2 regions of the Pseudomonas sp. Ma2-10 genome follow, and region 1 is predicted to be linked to the other one. Evidence: predicted binding sites of a transcription regulator. Region 1 holds the regulator's gene; the other holds the start of a gene.
The links. Region 1 encodes FliA, which starts transcription of late flagellar genes. Its sites were predicted from a motif close to CTAAAGTTTNNNNNNNNNNNGCCGNTAA; they were not measured.
Positions count from the first base shown of each region.

Region 1 (7,235 bases):
GTGCGTGGTGACGCCATTGCCGGCCTGCTGATTCTGTTCATCAACCTGATTGGTGGTGTGGCGGTCGGTATCTTCCAGCACAACATGAGCTTTGCCGAAGCCGGCAAGGTTTACGCGTTGCTGACGATTGGTGACGGTTTGGTGGCGCAATTGCCATCACTGCTTTTATCTACAGCTGCAGCGATCATGGTGACCCGTGCTTCCGGTTCCGAAGACATGGGCAAGCAGATCAGTCGCCAGATGTTCGCCTCGCCCAAAGCGTTGGCGGTAGCCGCTGGCCTGATGGCGGTCATGGGCCTGGTGCCCGGCATGCCGCACTTCTCCTTTCTCAGCATGGCGGCCCTGGCGGCTGGCGGTGCTTACCTGTTCTGGAAGAAGCAGAACGTGGTCAAGGTTCAGGCCTTGCAAGAGGTCAAGCGTCAACAGGAACTGCTGCCATCGCCGGCTCGCGCTCAGGAAACCAAGGAGCTTGGCTGGGATGACGTCACTCCGATCGACATGATCGGCCTGGAAGTCGGCTACCGGCTGATTCCTCTGGTGGACCGCAATCAGGGGGGGCAGTTGCTGGCGCGGATCAAGGGCGTGCGCAAGAAGCTGTCCCAGGACCTGGGCTTCCTGATGCCGACTGTGCATATCCGTGACAACCTCGACCTGGCCCCGAGTGCCTATCGCCTGACCCTGATGGGGGTGATCCTGGCCGAGGCGGAGATTTACCCGGACCGCGAACTGGCGATCAATCCGGGGCAGGTCTACGGTACGCTCAACGGCATTACCGCCAAAGATCCGGCTTTCGGGCTGGAAGCGGTCTGGATCGAAGTCAGCCAGCGCGCCCAGGCACAGTCCCTCGGTTACACCGTGGTCGATGCCAGTACGGTAGTGGCAACGCACTTGAACCAGATTTTGTACAAGCATTCGAGCGAGTTGATCGGTCACGAAGAAGTGCAGCAACTCATGCAATTGTTGGCCAAAAGCTCGCCAAAACTGGCCGAAGAGCTGGTGCCTGGTGTGGTGTCTCTGTCGCAGTTGCTCAAAGTATTGCAGGCATTGCTGGCCGAACAGGTACCAGTACGGGACATTCGCAGCATTGCCGAAGCCATCGCAAACAATGCCAGCAAGAGTCAAGATACTGCCGCGCTGGTGGCCGCGGTTCGCGTCGGTGTATCCCGCGCAATCGTCCAAAGCATTGTAGGGACTGACTCCGAGCTCCCAGTGATCACTCTGGAGCCAAGGTTGGAACAAATATTGCTCAATAGTCTTCAGAAGGCAGGGCAAGGCTCGGAAGAGGGTGTTCTGCTGGAGCCAAGCATGGCTGAGAAACTGCAGCGCTCGTTGATCGATGCGGCGCAGCGTCAGGAAATGCAAGGTCAACCGGTGATTCTGTTGGTAGCCGGTCCGGTTCGCGCGATGCTGTCGCGATTCGGCCGATTGGCAGTTCCGGGTTTGCATGTGTTGGCTTACCAGGAAATTCCTGACAACAAGCAAGTGACCATCGTTGCGACAGTAGGGCCCAACGGCTGAGGTAGTGGTTTATGCAAGTTAAGCGTTTTTTCGCCGCCGATATGCGTCAGGCCATGAAGCTGGTTCGTGATGAGCTGGGCGCTGATGCCGCTATCATTGGCAACCGCCGGATCGCCGGTGGTGTTGAACTGACGGCTGCCCTGGATTACAAGCTGTCGGCGCTGGCTCCGCGCGTTCCGAACATGGAGCTTGAAGACGAGCTACGCAAGACCCAATCGCGGATCGTCACCGCCCAGGCCGAACTGAGCCTGCGCAGCGATGGCGAGAGCGATAAGTCCACCAATCGCCAATTGTTCGCCGGCCTGCCATTGACCGCCGCGGAGCCGCTGATCGAGGCGACCTACACCGAACCCCGCCGTGCTGCACCGGCTGCGGCACCTGTCACCGGTGGCGTCGACCCACGGGCGTTCGACTCGATGCGTTTCGAACTCAACAGCCTGCGCGAATTGATGGAAGTGCAACTCGGCTCCCTGGCCTGGAATCAGCTGCAAGGCAGCCGTCCGGCCCAGGCCAATCTTTGGCGTCGCCTGCAACGTATTGGCCTGTCCGGCCCGTTGTCGCGCGATTTGCTGGCGCTGGTTACCGATATTGAAGAACCCCGTCAGGCCTGGCGCATGTTGCTGGCGCACCTGGCGCGGATGATCGCCACACCGCAAGTCGAGCCCCTGGAAGAGGGCGGCGTGATTGCCATGGTCGGCCCCGCCGGCATGGGCAAGACCACCACCCTGGCCAAACTCGCGGCCCGTTACGTGCTCAAGTACGGCGCGCAGAATATCGCGCTGGTCAGCATGGACAGCTACCGCATTGGTGCTCAGGAACAACTCAAGACGTTGGGCCGGATCCTCAATGTGTCGGTGACGCATGTCGATCCGGGCCAATCGCTGGTGCAGGCGATGGAGCCTTTGCTACGCAAACGCGTGGTGCTGATCGATACCGCGGGCCTTCAGGCCAGCGATCCGGCACTGCGCATGCAGCTCGAAAGCCTGGCCGGTCGTGGCATCAAATCGAAAAATTATCTGGTGTTGGCAACCACCAGCCAGAAACAGGTTCTAACGGCTGCGTATCACAGTTACAAGCGTTGTGGGCTCGCTGGCTGCATCCTGACTAAACTGGATGAAACGGCAAGTCTGGGCGAGGTGCTGAGCCTGGCCATCAGTCATGAATTGCCGGTGGCCTATCTGACCGATGGCCCGCGGATTCCGGATGATTTGCATCTGCCGCGTCGTCATCAGTTGGTCAGTCGCGCCGTCAGCGTGCAAATGCAAGAAGAACCCAGCGAAGAAGCCATGGCTGACATGTTCGCTGATATTTACCACAGCCCGACCAAGCAGGTCGGCTGAGGTATTAATAAACAGTTTTTGTACCTACATCGATGGTCTGCCATGCATTGTTCAGTTAGTGAACGCGCAGCCAGTAATGTGGCCTCCGTCTAAGTAAGACAAGGTAAAAAAAATTCATGGGCAGCATGCATCCCGTACAGGTGATCGCGGTGACCGGCGGCAAAGGTGGCGTCGGGAAGACTAACGTGTCAGTGAACTTGTCCCTGGCTCTTGCTGAGCTCGGCCGGCGCGTCATGCTGCTGGACGCCGATCTGGGGCTGGCGAACGTCGACGTACTGCTGGGGCTGACACCCAAACGTACTTTGGCCGACGTGATCGAAGGCCGCTGTGAGCTGCGCGACGTACTGTTGCAAGGCCCCGGCGGCATCCGCATCGTCCCGGCCGCGTCCGGTACACAGAGCATGGTTCATTTGAGCCCGGCTCAACACGCCGGCCTGATCCAGGCGTTCAGCGATATCGGCGACAACCTCGACGTGCTGGTGATCGACACCGCGGCGGGTATTGGTGACTCGGTCGTCAGTTTCGTCCGCGCAGCGCAAGAAGTGTTGCTGGTGGTCTGCGACGAACCGACCTCGATCACCGACGCCTACGCACTGATCAAACTGCTTAACCGCGATTACGGCATGAACCGCTTCCGCGTCCTGGCCAACATGGCCCAGAGCCCGCAGGAAGGGCGCAACCTGTTCGCCAAGTTGACCAAGGTCACGGATCGCTTCCTTGACGTCGCCTTACAATACGTCGGTGCGGTGCCTTACGACGAAAGTGTGCGCAAGGCGGTGCAGAAGCAGCGCGCCGTTTACGAAGCCTTCCCGCGGTCCAAGTGTTCATTGGCGTTCAAGGCCATTGCACAGAAGGTCGATACCTGGCCGCTGCCTGCCAACCCGCGTGGTCACCTGGAGTTTTTCGTCGAGCGCCTCGTGCAACAAACCGCAGGACCGGTGCTATGACAGCCAGTGGCTACAACTTCTACAAGAAGTCGGCACGTGACGCGCAGTACGAGCTGATCGAGCGTTACGCGCCACTGGTTAAACGCATTGCCTACCACTTGCTGGCGCGTCTGCCGGCCAGTGTCCAGGTCGAAGACCTGATTCAGGCCGGTATGATCGGCCTGCTTGAAGTGTCGACCAAATACGACGCCAGCAAAGGTGCGAGCTTCGAGACGTACGCGGGCATTCGAATCCGTGGCGCGATGCTCGATGAAGTGCGTAAGGGGGATTGGGCGCCACGTTCGGTCCACCGCAATACCCGGATGGTCAGCGATGCCATTCGCTCGATTGAAGCTAAAACCGGTCGTGACGCTAAAGATCACGAGGTTGCGGCCGAACTCCAATTGAGTCTCGACGATTATTACGGGATTTTGAACGACACCCTGGGTAGCCGGTTATTCAGTTTCGACGATCTGTTGCAGGACGGCGAACACGAAGGGCTGCACGAGGATGGCGCCAGTGCTCATCTCGAGCCGTCACGCGATCTGGAAGATGAACGCTTCCAGGCGGCGCTGGCGGACGCGATTGCCAATTTGCCGGAGCGTGAGCGACTGGTGTTGGCGCTGTACTACGACGAAGAGTTGAATCTCAAGGAAATCGGTGAGGTCCTGGGGGTCAGCGAATCTCGGGTCAGCCAGTTACACAGCCAGTGCGCGGCCCGTTTGCGGGGGCGTTTGGGGGAGTGGCGAGCGCGCTGAAGGCAGTGTGGGGACACTGCGAACGCGGCTGGTGGGGTGTTGAACCTTGCCGGTCACGATCTGTTGTGCTCCAGACAGTCATTGAGTGCTTTGCCGGATTGAATGAAATGGCGCGTCCAGGTGCTGGGCGCGTTTAAGACTGCTTGGAGGTCGAATTGGACAAGAACATGAAAATCCTCATCGTTGATGACTTCTCAACGATGCGGCGGATCATTAAAAACCTGTTGCGTGACCTTGGGTTCACCAACACTGTCGAGGCCGACGATGGCACTACTGCCATTCCGGTGCTCAACAGCGGCAGCATCGACTTTCTGGTAACAGACTGGAACATGCCTGGCATGACCGGTATCGACCTGCTGCGCCACGTGCGCGCCGATGAAAAACTCAAGCACTTGCCAGTGCTGATGGTGACCGCTGAAGCCAAGCGCGAGCAGATCATCGAAGCGGCCCAGGCCGGTGTAAACGGCTATGTGGTCAAACCCTTCACGGCCCAGGCGTTGAAAGACAAGATCGAAAAGATTTTCGAACGCATCGGTTGAGCAACTGCGCCACGGGGGAGCTATGGAGCATAAAGAATCTTCACAGGGCGATTTTGAGTCGACCCTGAAAAAACACGCGGTCGAACTGGTCGAAAGCCTTGAAAAAGGCAGGTTCGGCGACGCTGTGCAACTGATCCATGAGCTCAATCAGACCCGTGACCGTGGCCTGTATCAGGAAGTGGGCAAGCTCACTCGCGAGTTGCATAGCGCGATCGTCAATTTCCAGATTGACCCGAACATGCCGCAAGCCGAGGAAGTCTCGCAGATCACGGATGCCACCGAGCGGTTGGGTTACGTGGTCAAGCTGACCGAGGCTGCTGCCAACCGCACCATGGACCTGGTGGAAAACGCCACGCCGCTGGTCAACGGCCTGAGCAACGAAGCCCAGGCCTTGAGCACCGACTGGGGACGGTTCATGCGTCGCGAAGTCGGGGCTGAAGAGTTCCGCGAGTTGGCTCGGCGAGTCGACGGTTTCCTGACACGCAGCAGCGAAGACAATCGCGTTGTGTCGGGCAACCTCAACGACATTCTGCTCGCTCAGGATTACCAGGATCTCACCGGTCAGGTGATCAAGCGCGTGACCCAATTGGTCACCGAAGTTGAAAGCAACCTGCTCAAGCTCGTGCTTATGGCCAGTCAGGTGGACCGCTTTGCGGGCATCGAACATGACCGTGAAGCGATGCGTGCAGAAAAAGATCCGCAAAAACATCTCTCTCAGGGTGAAGGTCCGCAGATTCATGCCGATAAAAGAGAAGATGTTGTGTCCGGTCAGGACGATGTGGACGATTTGCTATCCAGTCTTGGATTTTAGGTTTTTAGGTTTTTAGACCTTTAGGAGCACCCCCTTAATGAGCTTCGGCGCCGATGAAGAGATCCTTCAGGATTTCCTGGTTGAGGCCGGCGAGATTCTAGAGCAACTGTCCGAACAGCTGGTCGAGCTTGAAAGCCGACCCGATGATGCGGACTTGCTCAATGCAATTTTTCGCGGTTTTCACACTGTAAAAGGAGGCGCCGGCTTCCTCCAGCTCAACGAGCTGGTGGAGTGCTGTCACATCGCCGAGAACGTGTTCGACATCCTGCGCAAGGGTGAGCGTCGCGTCGACTCGGAACTGATGGACGTGGTTCTCGAAGCGCTGGATGCGGTGAACGGCATGTTTACCGAAGTCCGCGAGCGCAGCCCGATCACGGCTGCCACGCCAGAATTGCTTGCGGCACTGGCCCGTCTGGCCGAGCCGCAAATCGCCGATGAAACGGCACCGGTCGCCGAGGTGGTGGAACAACCTGCCGCCGAGAGCGAATCGGGTGACATCACCGATCACGAATTCGAACAACTGCTGGACTCGCTGAACGCCGTCAAGGCTCAGGCGCAAGCCCCGCAAGCCCCGAGCAGTAATGTGGCGAGCAGCGACGAAATTACCGATGCCGAGTTCGAGTCGTTGCTCGATCAACTGCACGGTAAAGGCCAGTTCGCCGTCGATGCGGTAGCCCCGGCGCCGGCCGCACCGGCTGCCCCGAAAGCGGCAGGCGACAGCTCCGATATCACCGACGACGAGTTCGAAGCACTGCTCGATCAGTTGCACGGCAAGGGTAATTTTGCCGTTGATGCGCTGGAATCGGCTATTGCTGCGGTCCCGGCCCCGGCTGCGCCAATCGCTAAAGTGGCGGGCGGCGATCTGATCTCCGATCACGAGTTCGAATCGCTACTCGACGAATTGCACGGTAAAGGCACGTTCACTGAAGTCGGTACCGCCTCGGGCACCAGCGCTTCGGCTGCGACGCCAATTGCCAAGGCTGTTGCACCCAAACCCGTTGCCAAAGCGCCCGAGCCTAAAGCCGAAGCGCCGAAGCCTGCCGCTGCTGCCCCGGCTCCGGCTCGTGCCCCATCCGCGCCGCCGCCGGAAAAACCGGCCAGCGAAGCCGAGACCACCGTGCGGGTCGATACCGCGCGTCTCGACGAAATCATGAACATGGTCGGTGAGTTGGTACTGGTGCGTAACCGCTTGGTCCGTCTGGGCCTCAACAGCGGTGACGAAGCCATGTCCAAGGCCGTGTCGAACCTCGACGTGGTCACGGCCGACCTGCAAACCGCGGTCATGAAGACCCGGATGCAGCCGATCAAGAAGGTCTTCGGACGCTTCCCGCGTCTGGTTCGCG
Region 1 covers NZ_JBTEYL010000028.1:26,649-33,883, forward strand. Annotated here, with positions in the region: gene flhA (flagellar biosynthesis protein FlhA) at 1-1,518, shown strand, start outside; gene flhF (flagellar biosynthesis protein FlhF) at 1,530-2,858, shown strand; gene fleN (flagellar synthesis regulator FleN) at 2,975-3,805, shown strand; gene fliA (RNA polymerase sigma factor FliA) at 3,802-4,542, shown strand; gene ACXPVS_RS23905 (chemotaxis response regulator CheY) at 4,710-5,081, shown strand; gene ACXPVS_RS23910 (protein phosphatase CheZ) at 5,104-5,892, shown strand; gene ACXPVS_RS23915 (chemotaxis protein CheA) at 5,930-7,235, shown strand, end outside.

Region 2 (7,235 bases), on a different contig from region 1:
CACGAGGCTGGCGTTTTTCATTCACACAAGCGTTATCAAAGGCTCAGGCGCATCGACAGATCGACAGCCTTCACATCCTTGGTCATCGCACCAATCGAGATGTAATCCACCCCCGTTTCGGCGATCGGTAGCAGCGTGCTTTCGTTGATACCGCCGCTGGCCTCCAGTTTCGCCTTGCCGCCGTTCAGGCGTACGGCTTCGCGCATATCATCCAGACTCAACTCATCGAGCATGATGATGTCGGCACCGGCTGCCAGGGCCTCCTTCAGTTCCTCCAGGCTTTCCACTTCGATCTCCACCGGTTTGCCCGGGGCAATCTTGTGCGCGGCTTTGATGGCCTCCGGGATGCCACCGCAGGCGGCAATATGGTTTTCCTTGATAAGGAAGGCGTCGTACAGGCCGATACGGTGGTTATGGCACCCGCCGCAGGTCACGGCGTACTTCTGCGCCTGACGCAGCCCCGGCAAGGTTTTACGGGTGTCGAGCAACTTCACCTGAGTCTCTGCAACGTAATCCGCCAGGTACTGCGCGCGTGTGGCCACGCCAGAAAGCAACTGCAGGAAGTTCAGGGCACTGCGTTCGCCCGTCAGTAGCGAGCGCGCCGGGCCTTCGAGGTGGAACAGCACCTGATTGGGTTTCACCCGCTCGCCATCGAGCACCTGCCAGTGCACTGCAACACGTGGGTCCAGCTGTCTAAACACGGCATCAACCCAGGCGGCGCCGCAGATGACGGCAGCGTCGCGGGTGATGATCGTGGCTTTGGCCAGGCGTTCGGCCGGGATCAGCTGTGCGGTGATGTCGCCGCTGCCGATGTCTTCGAGCAACGCACGGCGCACGTTGGCTTCGATTTCGGCGGTCAAATCGGCGAGACGTAGATTCGGCATAACGGACTCCACAAACAAAGTGACCCGATTATAGGGCCATGGCGCTGGGCAACCCAAGGCATCAGAGGCGTTCCCATCGCTCTGCAACCTGCATTTGGTCGATTCGACTGAGTAATCAACACTAAGTTAGCGCTGCCATAAACGCCTCGGTGGCGCTGCCCAATGCCGGCGTGGAGCGTCGCGTGGCAGTGGAGGGGATGGTCAGCAAAGTGCTCAACCGCGACGGGTTCGCCCTGGACGAACTGACTGACCAGAAAGCCATGCACGTTCAACTGTTCGAACGTCCAGGGCAAAAGCTGGAGCCGTCTATCGATAGTCCGGTAATGGTCGAGGTGCTGCAAGAAACTGTCCTGCGGCGCCTCAATCGCGGCAAGTGATCGCGCCCCGAGGGTCTATCGCGGCATACTGGGCGCCTACACCGTTGCCGTTGAAGGAACCTGTATGCAGTTGGACCCCGCGAGCGGTTGGTGTCAGGGCGTAGATATTTGCCTCTCCCCCAACTTCAATGCGCGCCCCTCGGACGAAATTTCCCTGTTGGTGATCCACAACATCAGTTTGCCGCCTGCGCAATTCGCCACCGGCAAGGTGCAGGCGTTTTTCCAGAATCGTCTGGATGTCACGGAGCACCCCTACTTTGAAGGGATCGCCGCCCTGCGTGTGTCTGCGCACTTTCTGATCGAACGTGACGGTACCGTCACTCAGTTTGTCTCTTGTCTTGAGCGCGCCTGGCATGCCGGTGTCTCGAGTTTCGAAGGGCGGGAAACTTGTAACGATTTTTCCGTGGGCATTGAACTTGAAGGCACGGATGATCTGCCGTTCACCGACCCTCAGTATCAAGCGTTGACGACCCTGACCCGGCAACTGCAAAGCGCGTTCACGGCCATCACCGCACAGCGTATTTGCGGGCATAGTGACATCGCACCCGGGCGTAAAACTGATCCTGGGCCTGCGTTCGACTGGGCACGCTATCGGGCGGCCCTGGCAAAAGAGGAACAATAATGAGTTTTCTGGTGTTGCTGTTGGCGGTCTGGATCGAGAAGTTTTCGGCCCTGCGTCATCGGGTTCAGCGCGATGGCGGTTGGTTGCGGGAGCTGGCCAAGCTGGAAACCAGTTCGCGCATGGTCAATCGTCCGTGGCTGATTTTGCTGATACTGGTGTTGTTGCCAGTGGCACTGCTGGGTTTGCTGCTACTGGTGCTGGACCCGGTGGCTTACGGGCTGCTGGCGTTGCCGGTGCATCTGCTGGTGGTGATTTACAGTCTCGGCCGCGGTGATCTGCTGGCCGGTCTCGGGCCGTTTCGCGATGCATGGCGCCGGGAGGACCTGCAAGCTGCCGCTCATGTAGCGGACCGCGATGTGGGAATCTGTGCCGATAGCGGCGAACAACTGCTGGAACGAGTCGAAGGGCATTTGCTGTGGGAGGCTTATCAGAGCTTTTTCGCGGTGATTTTCTGGTACTTCCTGCTGGGGCCTGTCGCGGCGTTGAGCTATCGACTGCTGGCCCTGGCCGAAGAGCACGGGCAGAACCCGGCCGTGGTAGAGCGCGCGGCAAAACTGCGTCATGCGTTCGACTGGGTGCCGGTGCGTCTGCTGGCGGCGAGTTTTGCGTTGGTCGGCAACTTTGTCGCGGTCAGCCGAGTGATGCTGCACGAGCTACTGAACTGGAACATCAGCGCCGCCCAATTGATCGAGAAGGTCGGACTGGTGGCGGGTGAAATCCCGGCGCCGGTGGTCGGGCCTGACGGCATCAACAGCCTGGATCGGATCTGGGAACTGCTGCTGCGCGCGGCAGTGCTCTGGTACGCCGGTTTCGCGTTGTGGACCGTCCTTCCGTAAACACGCTGCCCCTTGTAGCAGCAGCTTCGCCAGCGGCTACAAGACGGCGTGCATCTCGCCGTTAACCTTATGTTACAAAACCTCCCGCCGATTTAAGTTATACAGAGCTAGCGCCGAATAGTGGCTATCTGCTCTCGACCCGCGCCTGTCAATAAAAATAAGAAATCAAAGGGAGACTTCCAGTGATGAGCTTGCTCTATCCCGCCGTCGCGCTGATGAATCGCCTGAGCTTTGGCATGAAGTTCAGCCTGATCAGCGTGCTGTTCCTTGTGCCGATGTTGGTGACCAACTTCTATCTGGTGCGCGATTCTTATCGAGAATTCCAGGGCACCCGGGTCGAGTTGCAGAGCCTTGACCTACTGGGCAGCAGCCTGACGTTACGGCGCGATCTGGAAACCCTGAACAACCTGCTGCAGATCAACGTCACCCTTGGTCAGTCCGGCAAGGCCGGCAATGTCGAGTCGCAGATCAGTACCCTGGGGCAAAATGTGCTGACCCGTTTGCAAGGGCTGACGGCGATGACTGCGGACCCCGAGCAAATCATGGTTTTCGATGGCAAGCGCGATGAAATGATCGCCGCGTTCAAGGCCCAGCAAACGGAAAACTCCCTGCAAAGCAAAAGCGCGATGATCAGCAAGTTGCTCGGCAACGCGCAAATTTTCAGCCAGATCATCGCCAGTCAGGCCGGTCTCAGTCGTGACACCCAAAGCGACATGCGCCAGATGAGCGAACTCATTACCAATGTCACCCCGTCCGTTACCCAGCTTCTGGGCGAAGGCCGGGCGATGGGTTCTTTTTCGCTGGGGCAGGGCTTTCTCAACTCAGCATCGAGTACCCGTTTTGATGAGTTGCTGGCGCAGATAGAGAAACTGCACGCCGAATATGCCCTGAAGTTGCAGGACGCGCTGGGCTCCAGCAAAGCGGCACGGGAAACCCTGGCTACTCAGGCTGATAACAGCAAGGCATCGATGAAAAAGGCCAGTGAACTGTTCGAAGAACAGGTAGTGATGGCCGACACGCTGGATGCGCCGTGGCAGGGCTTTTACGATCAGGTCAGCGGCCTGATGGAGCAGACCTACCAACTCAACGAAGCCACCCTGAAGTTTCTCGGCTCCCAGTTGCAACAGCGACTGGAGCAGAACCGCACCCACATGGTCTTGCAGGCCGTGGCGTTGTCGGTGGTGTTTGTGTTGATCTTTTACCTTTACGGCGGCTTCTACGCCTCGACCCGCACCACCCTCAAACGTCTTGGCGCGGTGATGGACAAAGTCGCGGGCGGCGACATGACGGTGACCTTCAGCGCCAACAGCCGCGATGAACTGGGCGAGTTGGGCGAGGTGTTCAATGGCACCGTGAAGAAAATCCATGACCTGATCGAGCGGGTCGGCCAGACCGTCAGTGAGGTCGAACGCCAGGCCGGGCAGGTGGAGAGCGTTTCCGCCCAGAGCAACCAGGCGGTGGCGGGGCAGCGCACTCAGATCGAGCAGGTCGCCACGGCCATGAACCAGATGTCCGCCACGTCCCTTGAGGTTGCACGCAGTGCCGCGGCAGCGGTCAGCAGCGCTCATAGCGTCAACGATGAGACCATCAGCGGTCGTGGGCTGGTGGAATCCCAGCAGGGCAGCATCGCGGCACTGGCCAGTGAGATCGATCAGTCGGTGTTGGTGATCAATCAACTGGCCAGCGACAGCCAGTCCATCAGCCGCGTGCTGGAGGTGATCAAGAGCATCGCAGAGCAGACCAACCTTCTGGCCCTCAACGCCGCCATCGAAGCCGCTCGGGCCGGTGAACAGGGGCGTGGTTTTGCGGTGGTGGCCGATGAGGTCAGAACCCTGGCCAAGCGCACCCAGCAATCGACCGAGGAAATCGAGCAGATGATCGCCAGGCTGCACAGCGGTGTCGGCGCTGCGGTGAAGGCGATGGGGACCAGTCATCAGATGGCCAACGGCACGGTAGGGCAATCAGAAAAAGTTCAGCAGGCGCTGGAAAATATCCTCGGCGCCGTCGGTATGATCGTCGATCAGAACCAGCAAATCGCCGCCGCAGTAGAACAGCAGACCGCCGTGGCCCATGACATCGACCAGAATATCGTCGAGATCAACCGCGCCGGTGAGCGTACTGCCGAAGGTGCGCACCAGACCGAGGACGCCAGTCGAGCATTGTCGGCCCAGGTGGTGGAATTGAAGCAACTGATCAGCGCGTTCCGGGTGTGATGCTACGCCGCTCCCACAGGGATTTGCAGCGACTGACTACCAGTTAAACAACTCGCAGGCATTGGCTGTGCTGGCAGTGGCCAATTGCTCTGGGCTGATCGCCATGATCCCAGCCAGTGCCGAGCAGATGGCCGGCAGATGCGCCGGGCTGTTGCGTTGGCCGGGGAACATGGCAGGCGCCATGTCCGGCGAGTCGGTTTCCAATACCACCGATTCAAGCGGCAATTGGGCAAGCACACGATGCATGCGGAGCGCCTGAGGCCAGGTCGCGGCTCCGCCCAGGCCCAGTTTGAAACCGAGCTTGATGTATTCGCGGGCTTCTTCTTTGCTGCCGGCGAAGGCATGAATGATCCCCGCGCGTTTCAAGCGAAACCGTTTAAGCGTGGCAATCACCGCCGCGTGGCTGCGTCGCACATGAATCAGCGCCGGAAGATTGAAGTCCGCCGCCAGCTGCAGTTGCGCATCGAACAGTACCTGTTGACGTTCACGGTCCAGGGTTTCGATAAAGTAATCCAGACCGATCTCGCCCACCGCACACAACTGGCGATGACCCGCCAACCGGGTCAGCCAATCACCCAGTTCGTGTAAATCTTCAGGGCGATGATCCTCCAGATACACCGGATGCAAACCGAACGCCGCGTGCAGGTCTGGATCGCTTTGCACCAGGTCCCAGACGCGCTGCCAGTTGCCCTGATAAACCCCCAACACCACCATCCGCCGCACGTGGAGGGCGCGGCTCTCGGCCAACAGCGCCTGACGGTCCTCGTCGAAGTCCGGAAAATCCAGATGAGTGTGGCTGTCGATCAGCTCCACGGTTCAGTCCTGGCGAATACGCTGCTTGAAGGTCCGCGCGATGGCCTGCACGCCGGGTCGGTAATCCGATTGCTCGATGGCGGCCAAGGCCAGTTCCAGCGCTTTGTCGGCGATCAGCTGATGCTGCTGGGCCATTGCGTTGACCGGCAGAGGCAGGAAATCCAGCAGCTGCGTGTCGCCGAATGTGCCGAGGCGCAAGGGGCGGGTTTTGAGCGGGAAGTCGTGCAAGGCATCGAATACGCCCTGAAGCAGCACGTAGGAGGTGGTCACCAACGCATCCGGCAAATGGCCCAGACGCTGTAGCAGTTCTTCCATCAACTGTTTGCCGCACTCACGGCTGAACGACTCGCCGTGTTCGATCAGCACCTCGCCTTTGAACCCGACCAACGCTTCTTTGAAACCGCCCGCCCGCTCCTGGCTGATGCTCAGTTCGGGGCGTGCGCCGATCAGTGCGATCTGCTTGGGCAGCGGATCCAGTAGACTGCGGGTCAGTTGCAGGCTGGCCTCGCGGTCATCACTGATCACCGAACAGAAATGCTCAGGCTCCATGACCCGATCGATCGCGATGATCGGAGTGCCCTTGGCCTGCAATTGGCGATAGCTGTCATCGCCGGCCGGCAGGCAACTGGCAACGATCAATGCATCGCAGCGCCGGGCCCGGAACAGTTTCAGCAATTGCCGTTCGCTGTCCGGTGCATCATCGGAACTGGCGATCAGCAGTTGATAACCGCGAGCCCGGGCGCCTTGTTCCAGCAGCTTGGCGATTCGCGCGTAGCTGGGGTTTTCCAGGTCCGGCAGAATGAAACCCAAGGTGCGGGTGTGCCGACTGCGTAGCCCGGCAGCTTGGGGGTTGGGCGTAAAGCCATGTTGTTCGACGACCGCGCGCACGCGCTCGACGGTGGCACTGCTGATACGTTGTTGTTCTGCCTTGCCATTGATGACATAGCTGGCGGTGGTAACGGACACACCGGCCAACTGGGCGATATCACTGAGTTTCAACCCGTGTTTTCCTTGTTTTTTCGAGCTTGCCTCGACATTTTCGCCAATCCTACCCGATTAAGGCAGACGACCATCGTCGCGACGCATCCGACAATTGGACTTCAAGGATGAGACATTATCGAGTAACGTGCCAATCATTCCAGATTAAACGTTTCAGCAAGCGTATTTTCTACGTTATAGGCTCATTTGTCGGTTCTGCCACGAAACCGCCAAAACGGCCCCTGAAAAGGTGTGCCTAAGCGCCTAAGCTGAATCATTCAAAACAATACCTGGCGTCAAAGGCGCCAAAAAGGAGAAAGCATGCTCGAGCTCACCATAGAGCAGATATCCATGGGCCAATCGGCTGTGGATAAGTGCGCAGCGTTGCACCTGCTGGCGCAGCATCTGGTCACCGATGGTCTGGTGGCCGAGGGGTATCTCGCCGGGTTGCAGGCGCGCGAAGCTCAGGGCTCGACCTTTCTCGGTCAAGGTATTGCCATCCCCCACGGTAC
Region 2 covers NZ_JBTEYL010000001.1:489,145-496,379, reverse strand. Annotated here, with positions in the region: gene nadC (carboxylating nicotinate-nucleotide diphosphorylase) at 36-884, opposite strand; gene ACXPVS_RS02215 (hypothetical protein) at 1,034-1,261, shown strand; gene ampD (1,6-anhydro-N-acetylmuramyl-L-alanine amidase AmpD) at 1,326-1,883, shown strand; gene ampE (regulatory signaling modulator protein AmpE) at 1,883-2,719, shown strand; gene ACXPVS_RS02200 (methyl-accepting chemotaxis protein) at 2,902-4,932, shown strand; gene ACXPVS_RS02195 (TatD family hydrolase) at 4,969-5,745, opposite strand; gene cra (catabolite repressor/activator) at 5,749-6,744, opposite strand; gene ptsP (phosphoenolpyruvate--protein phosphotransferase) at 7,045-7,235, shown strand, end outside.
Region 2: a site for FliA is predicted at 2,757-2,784, ahead of ACXPVS_RS02200 (methyl-accepting chemotaxis protein). Genes of this name have one in related genera too.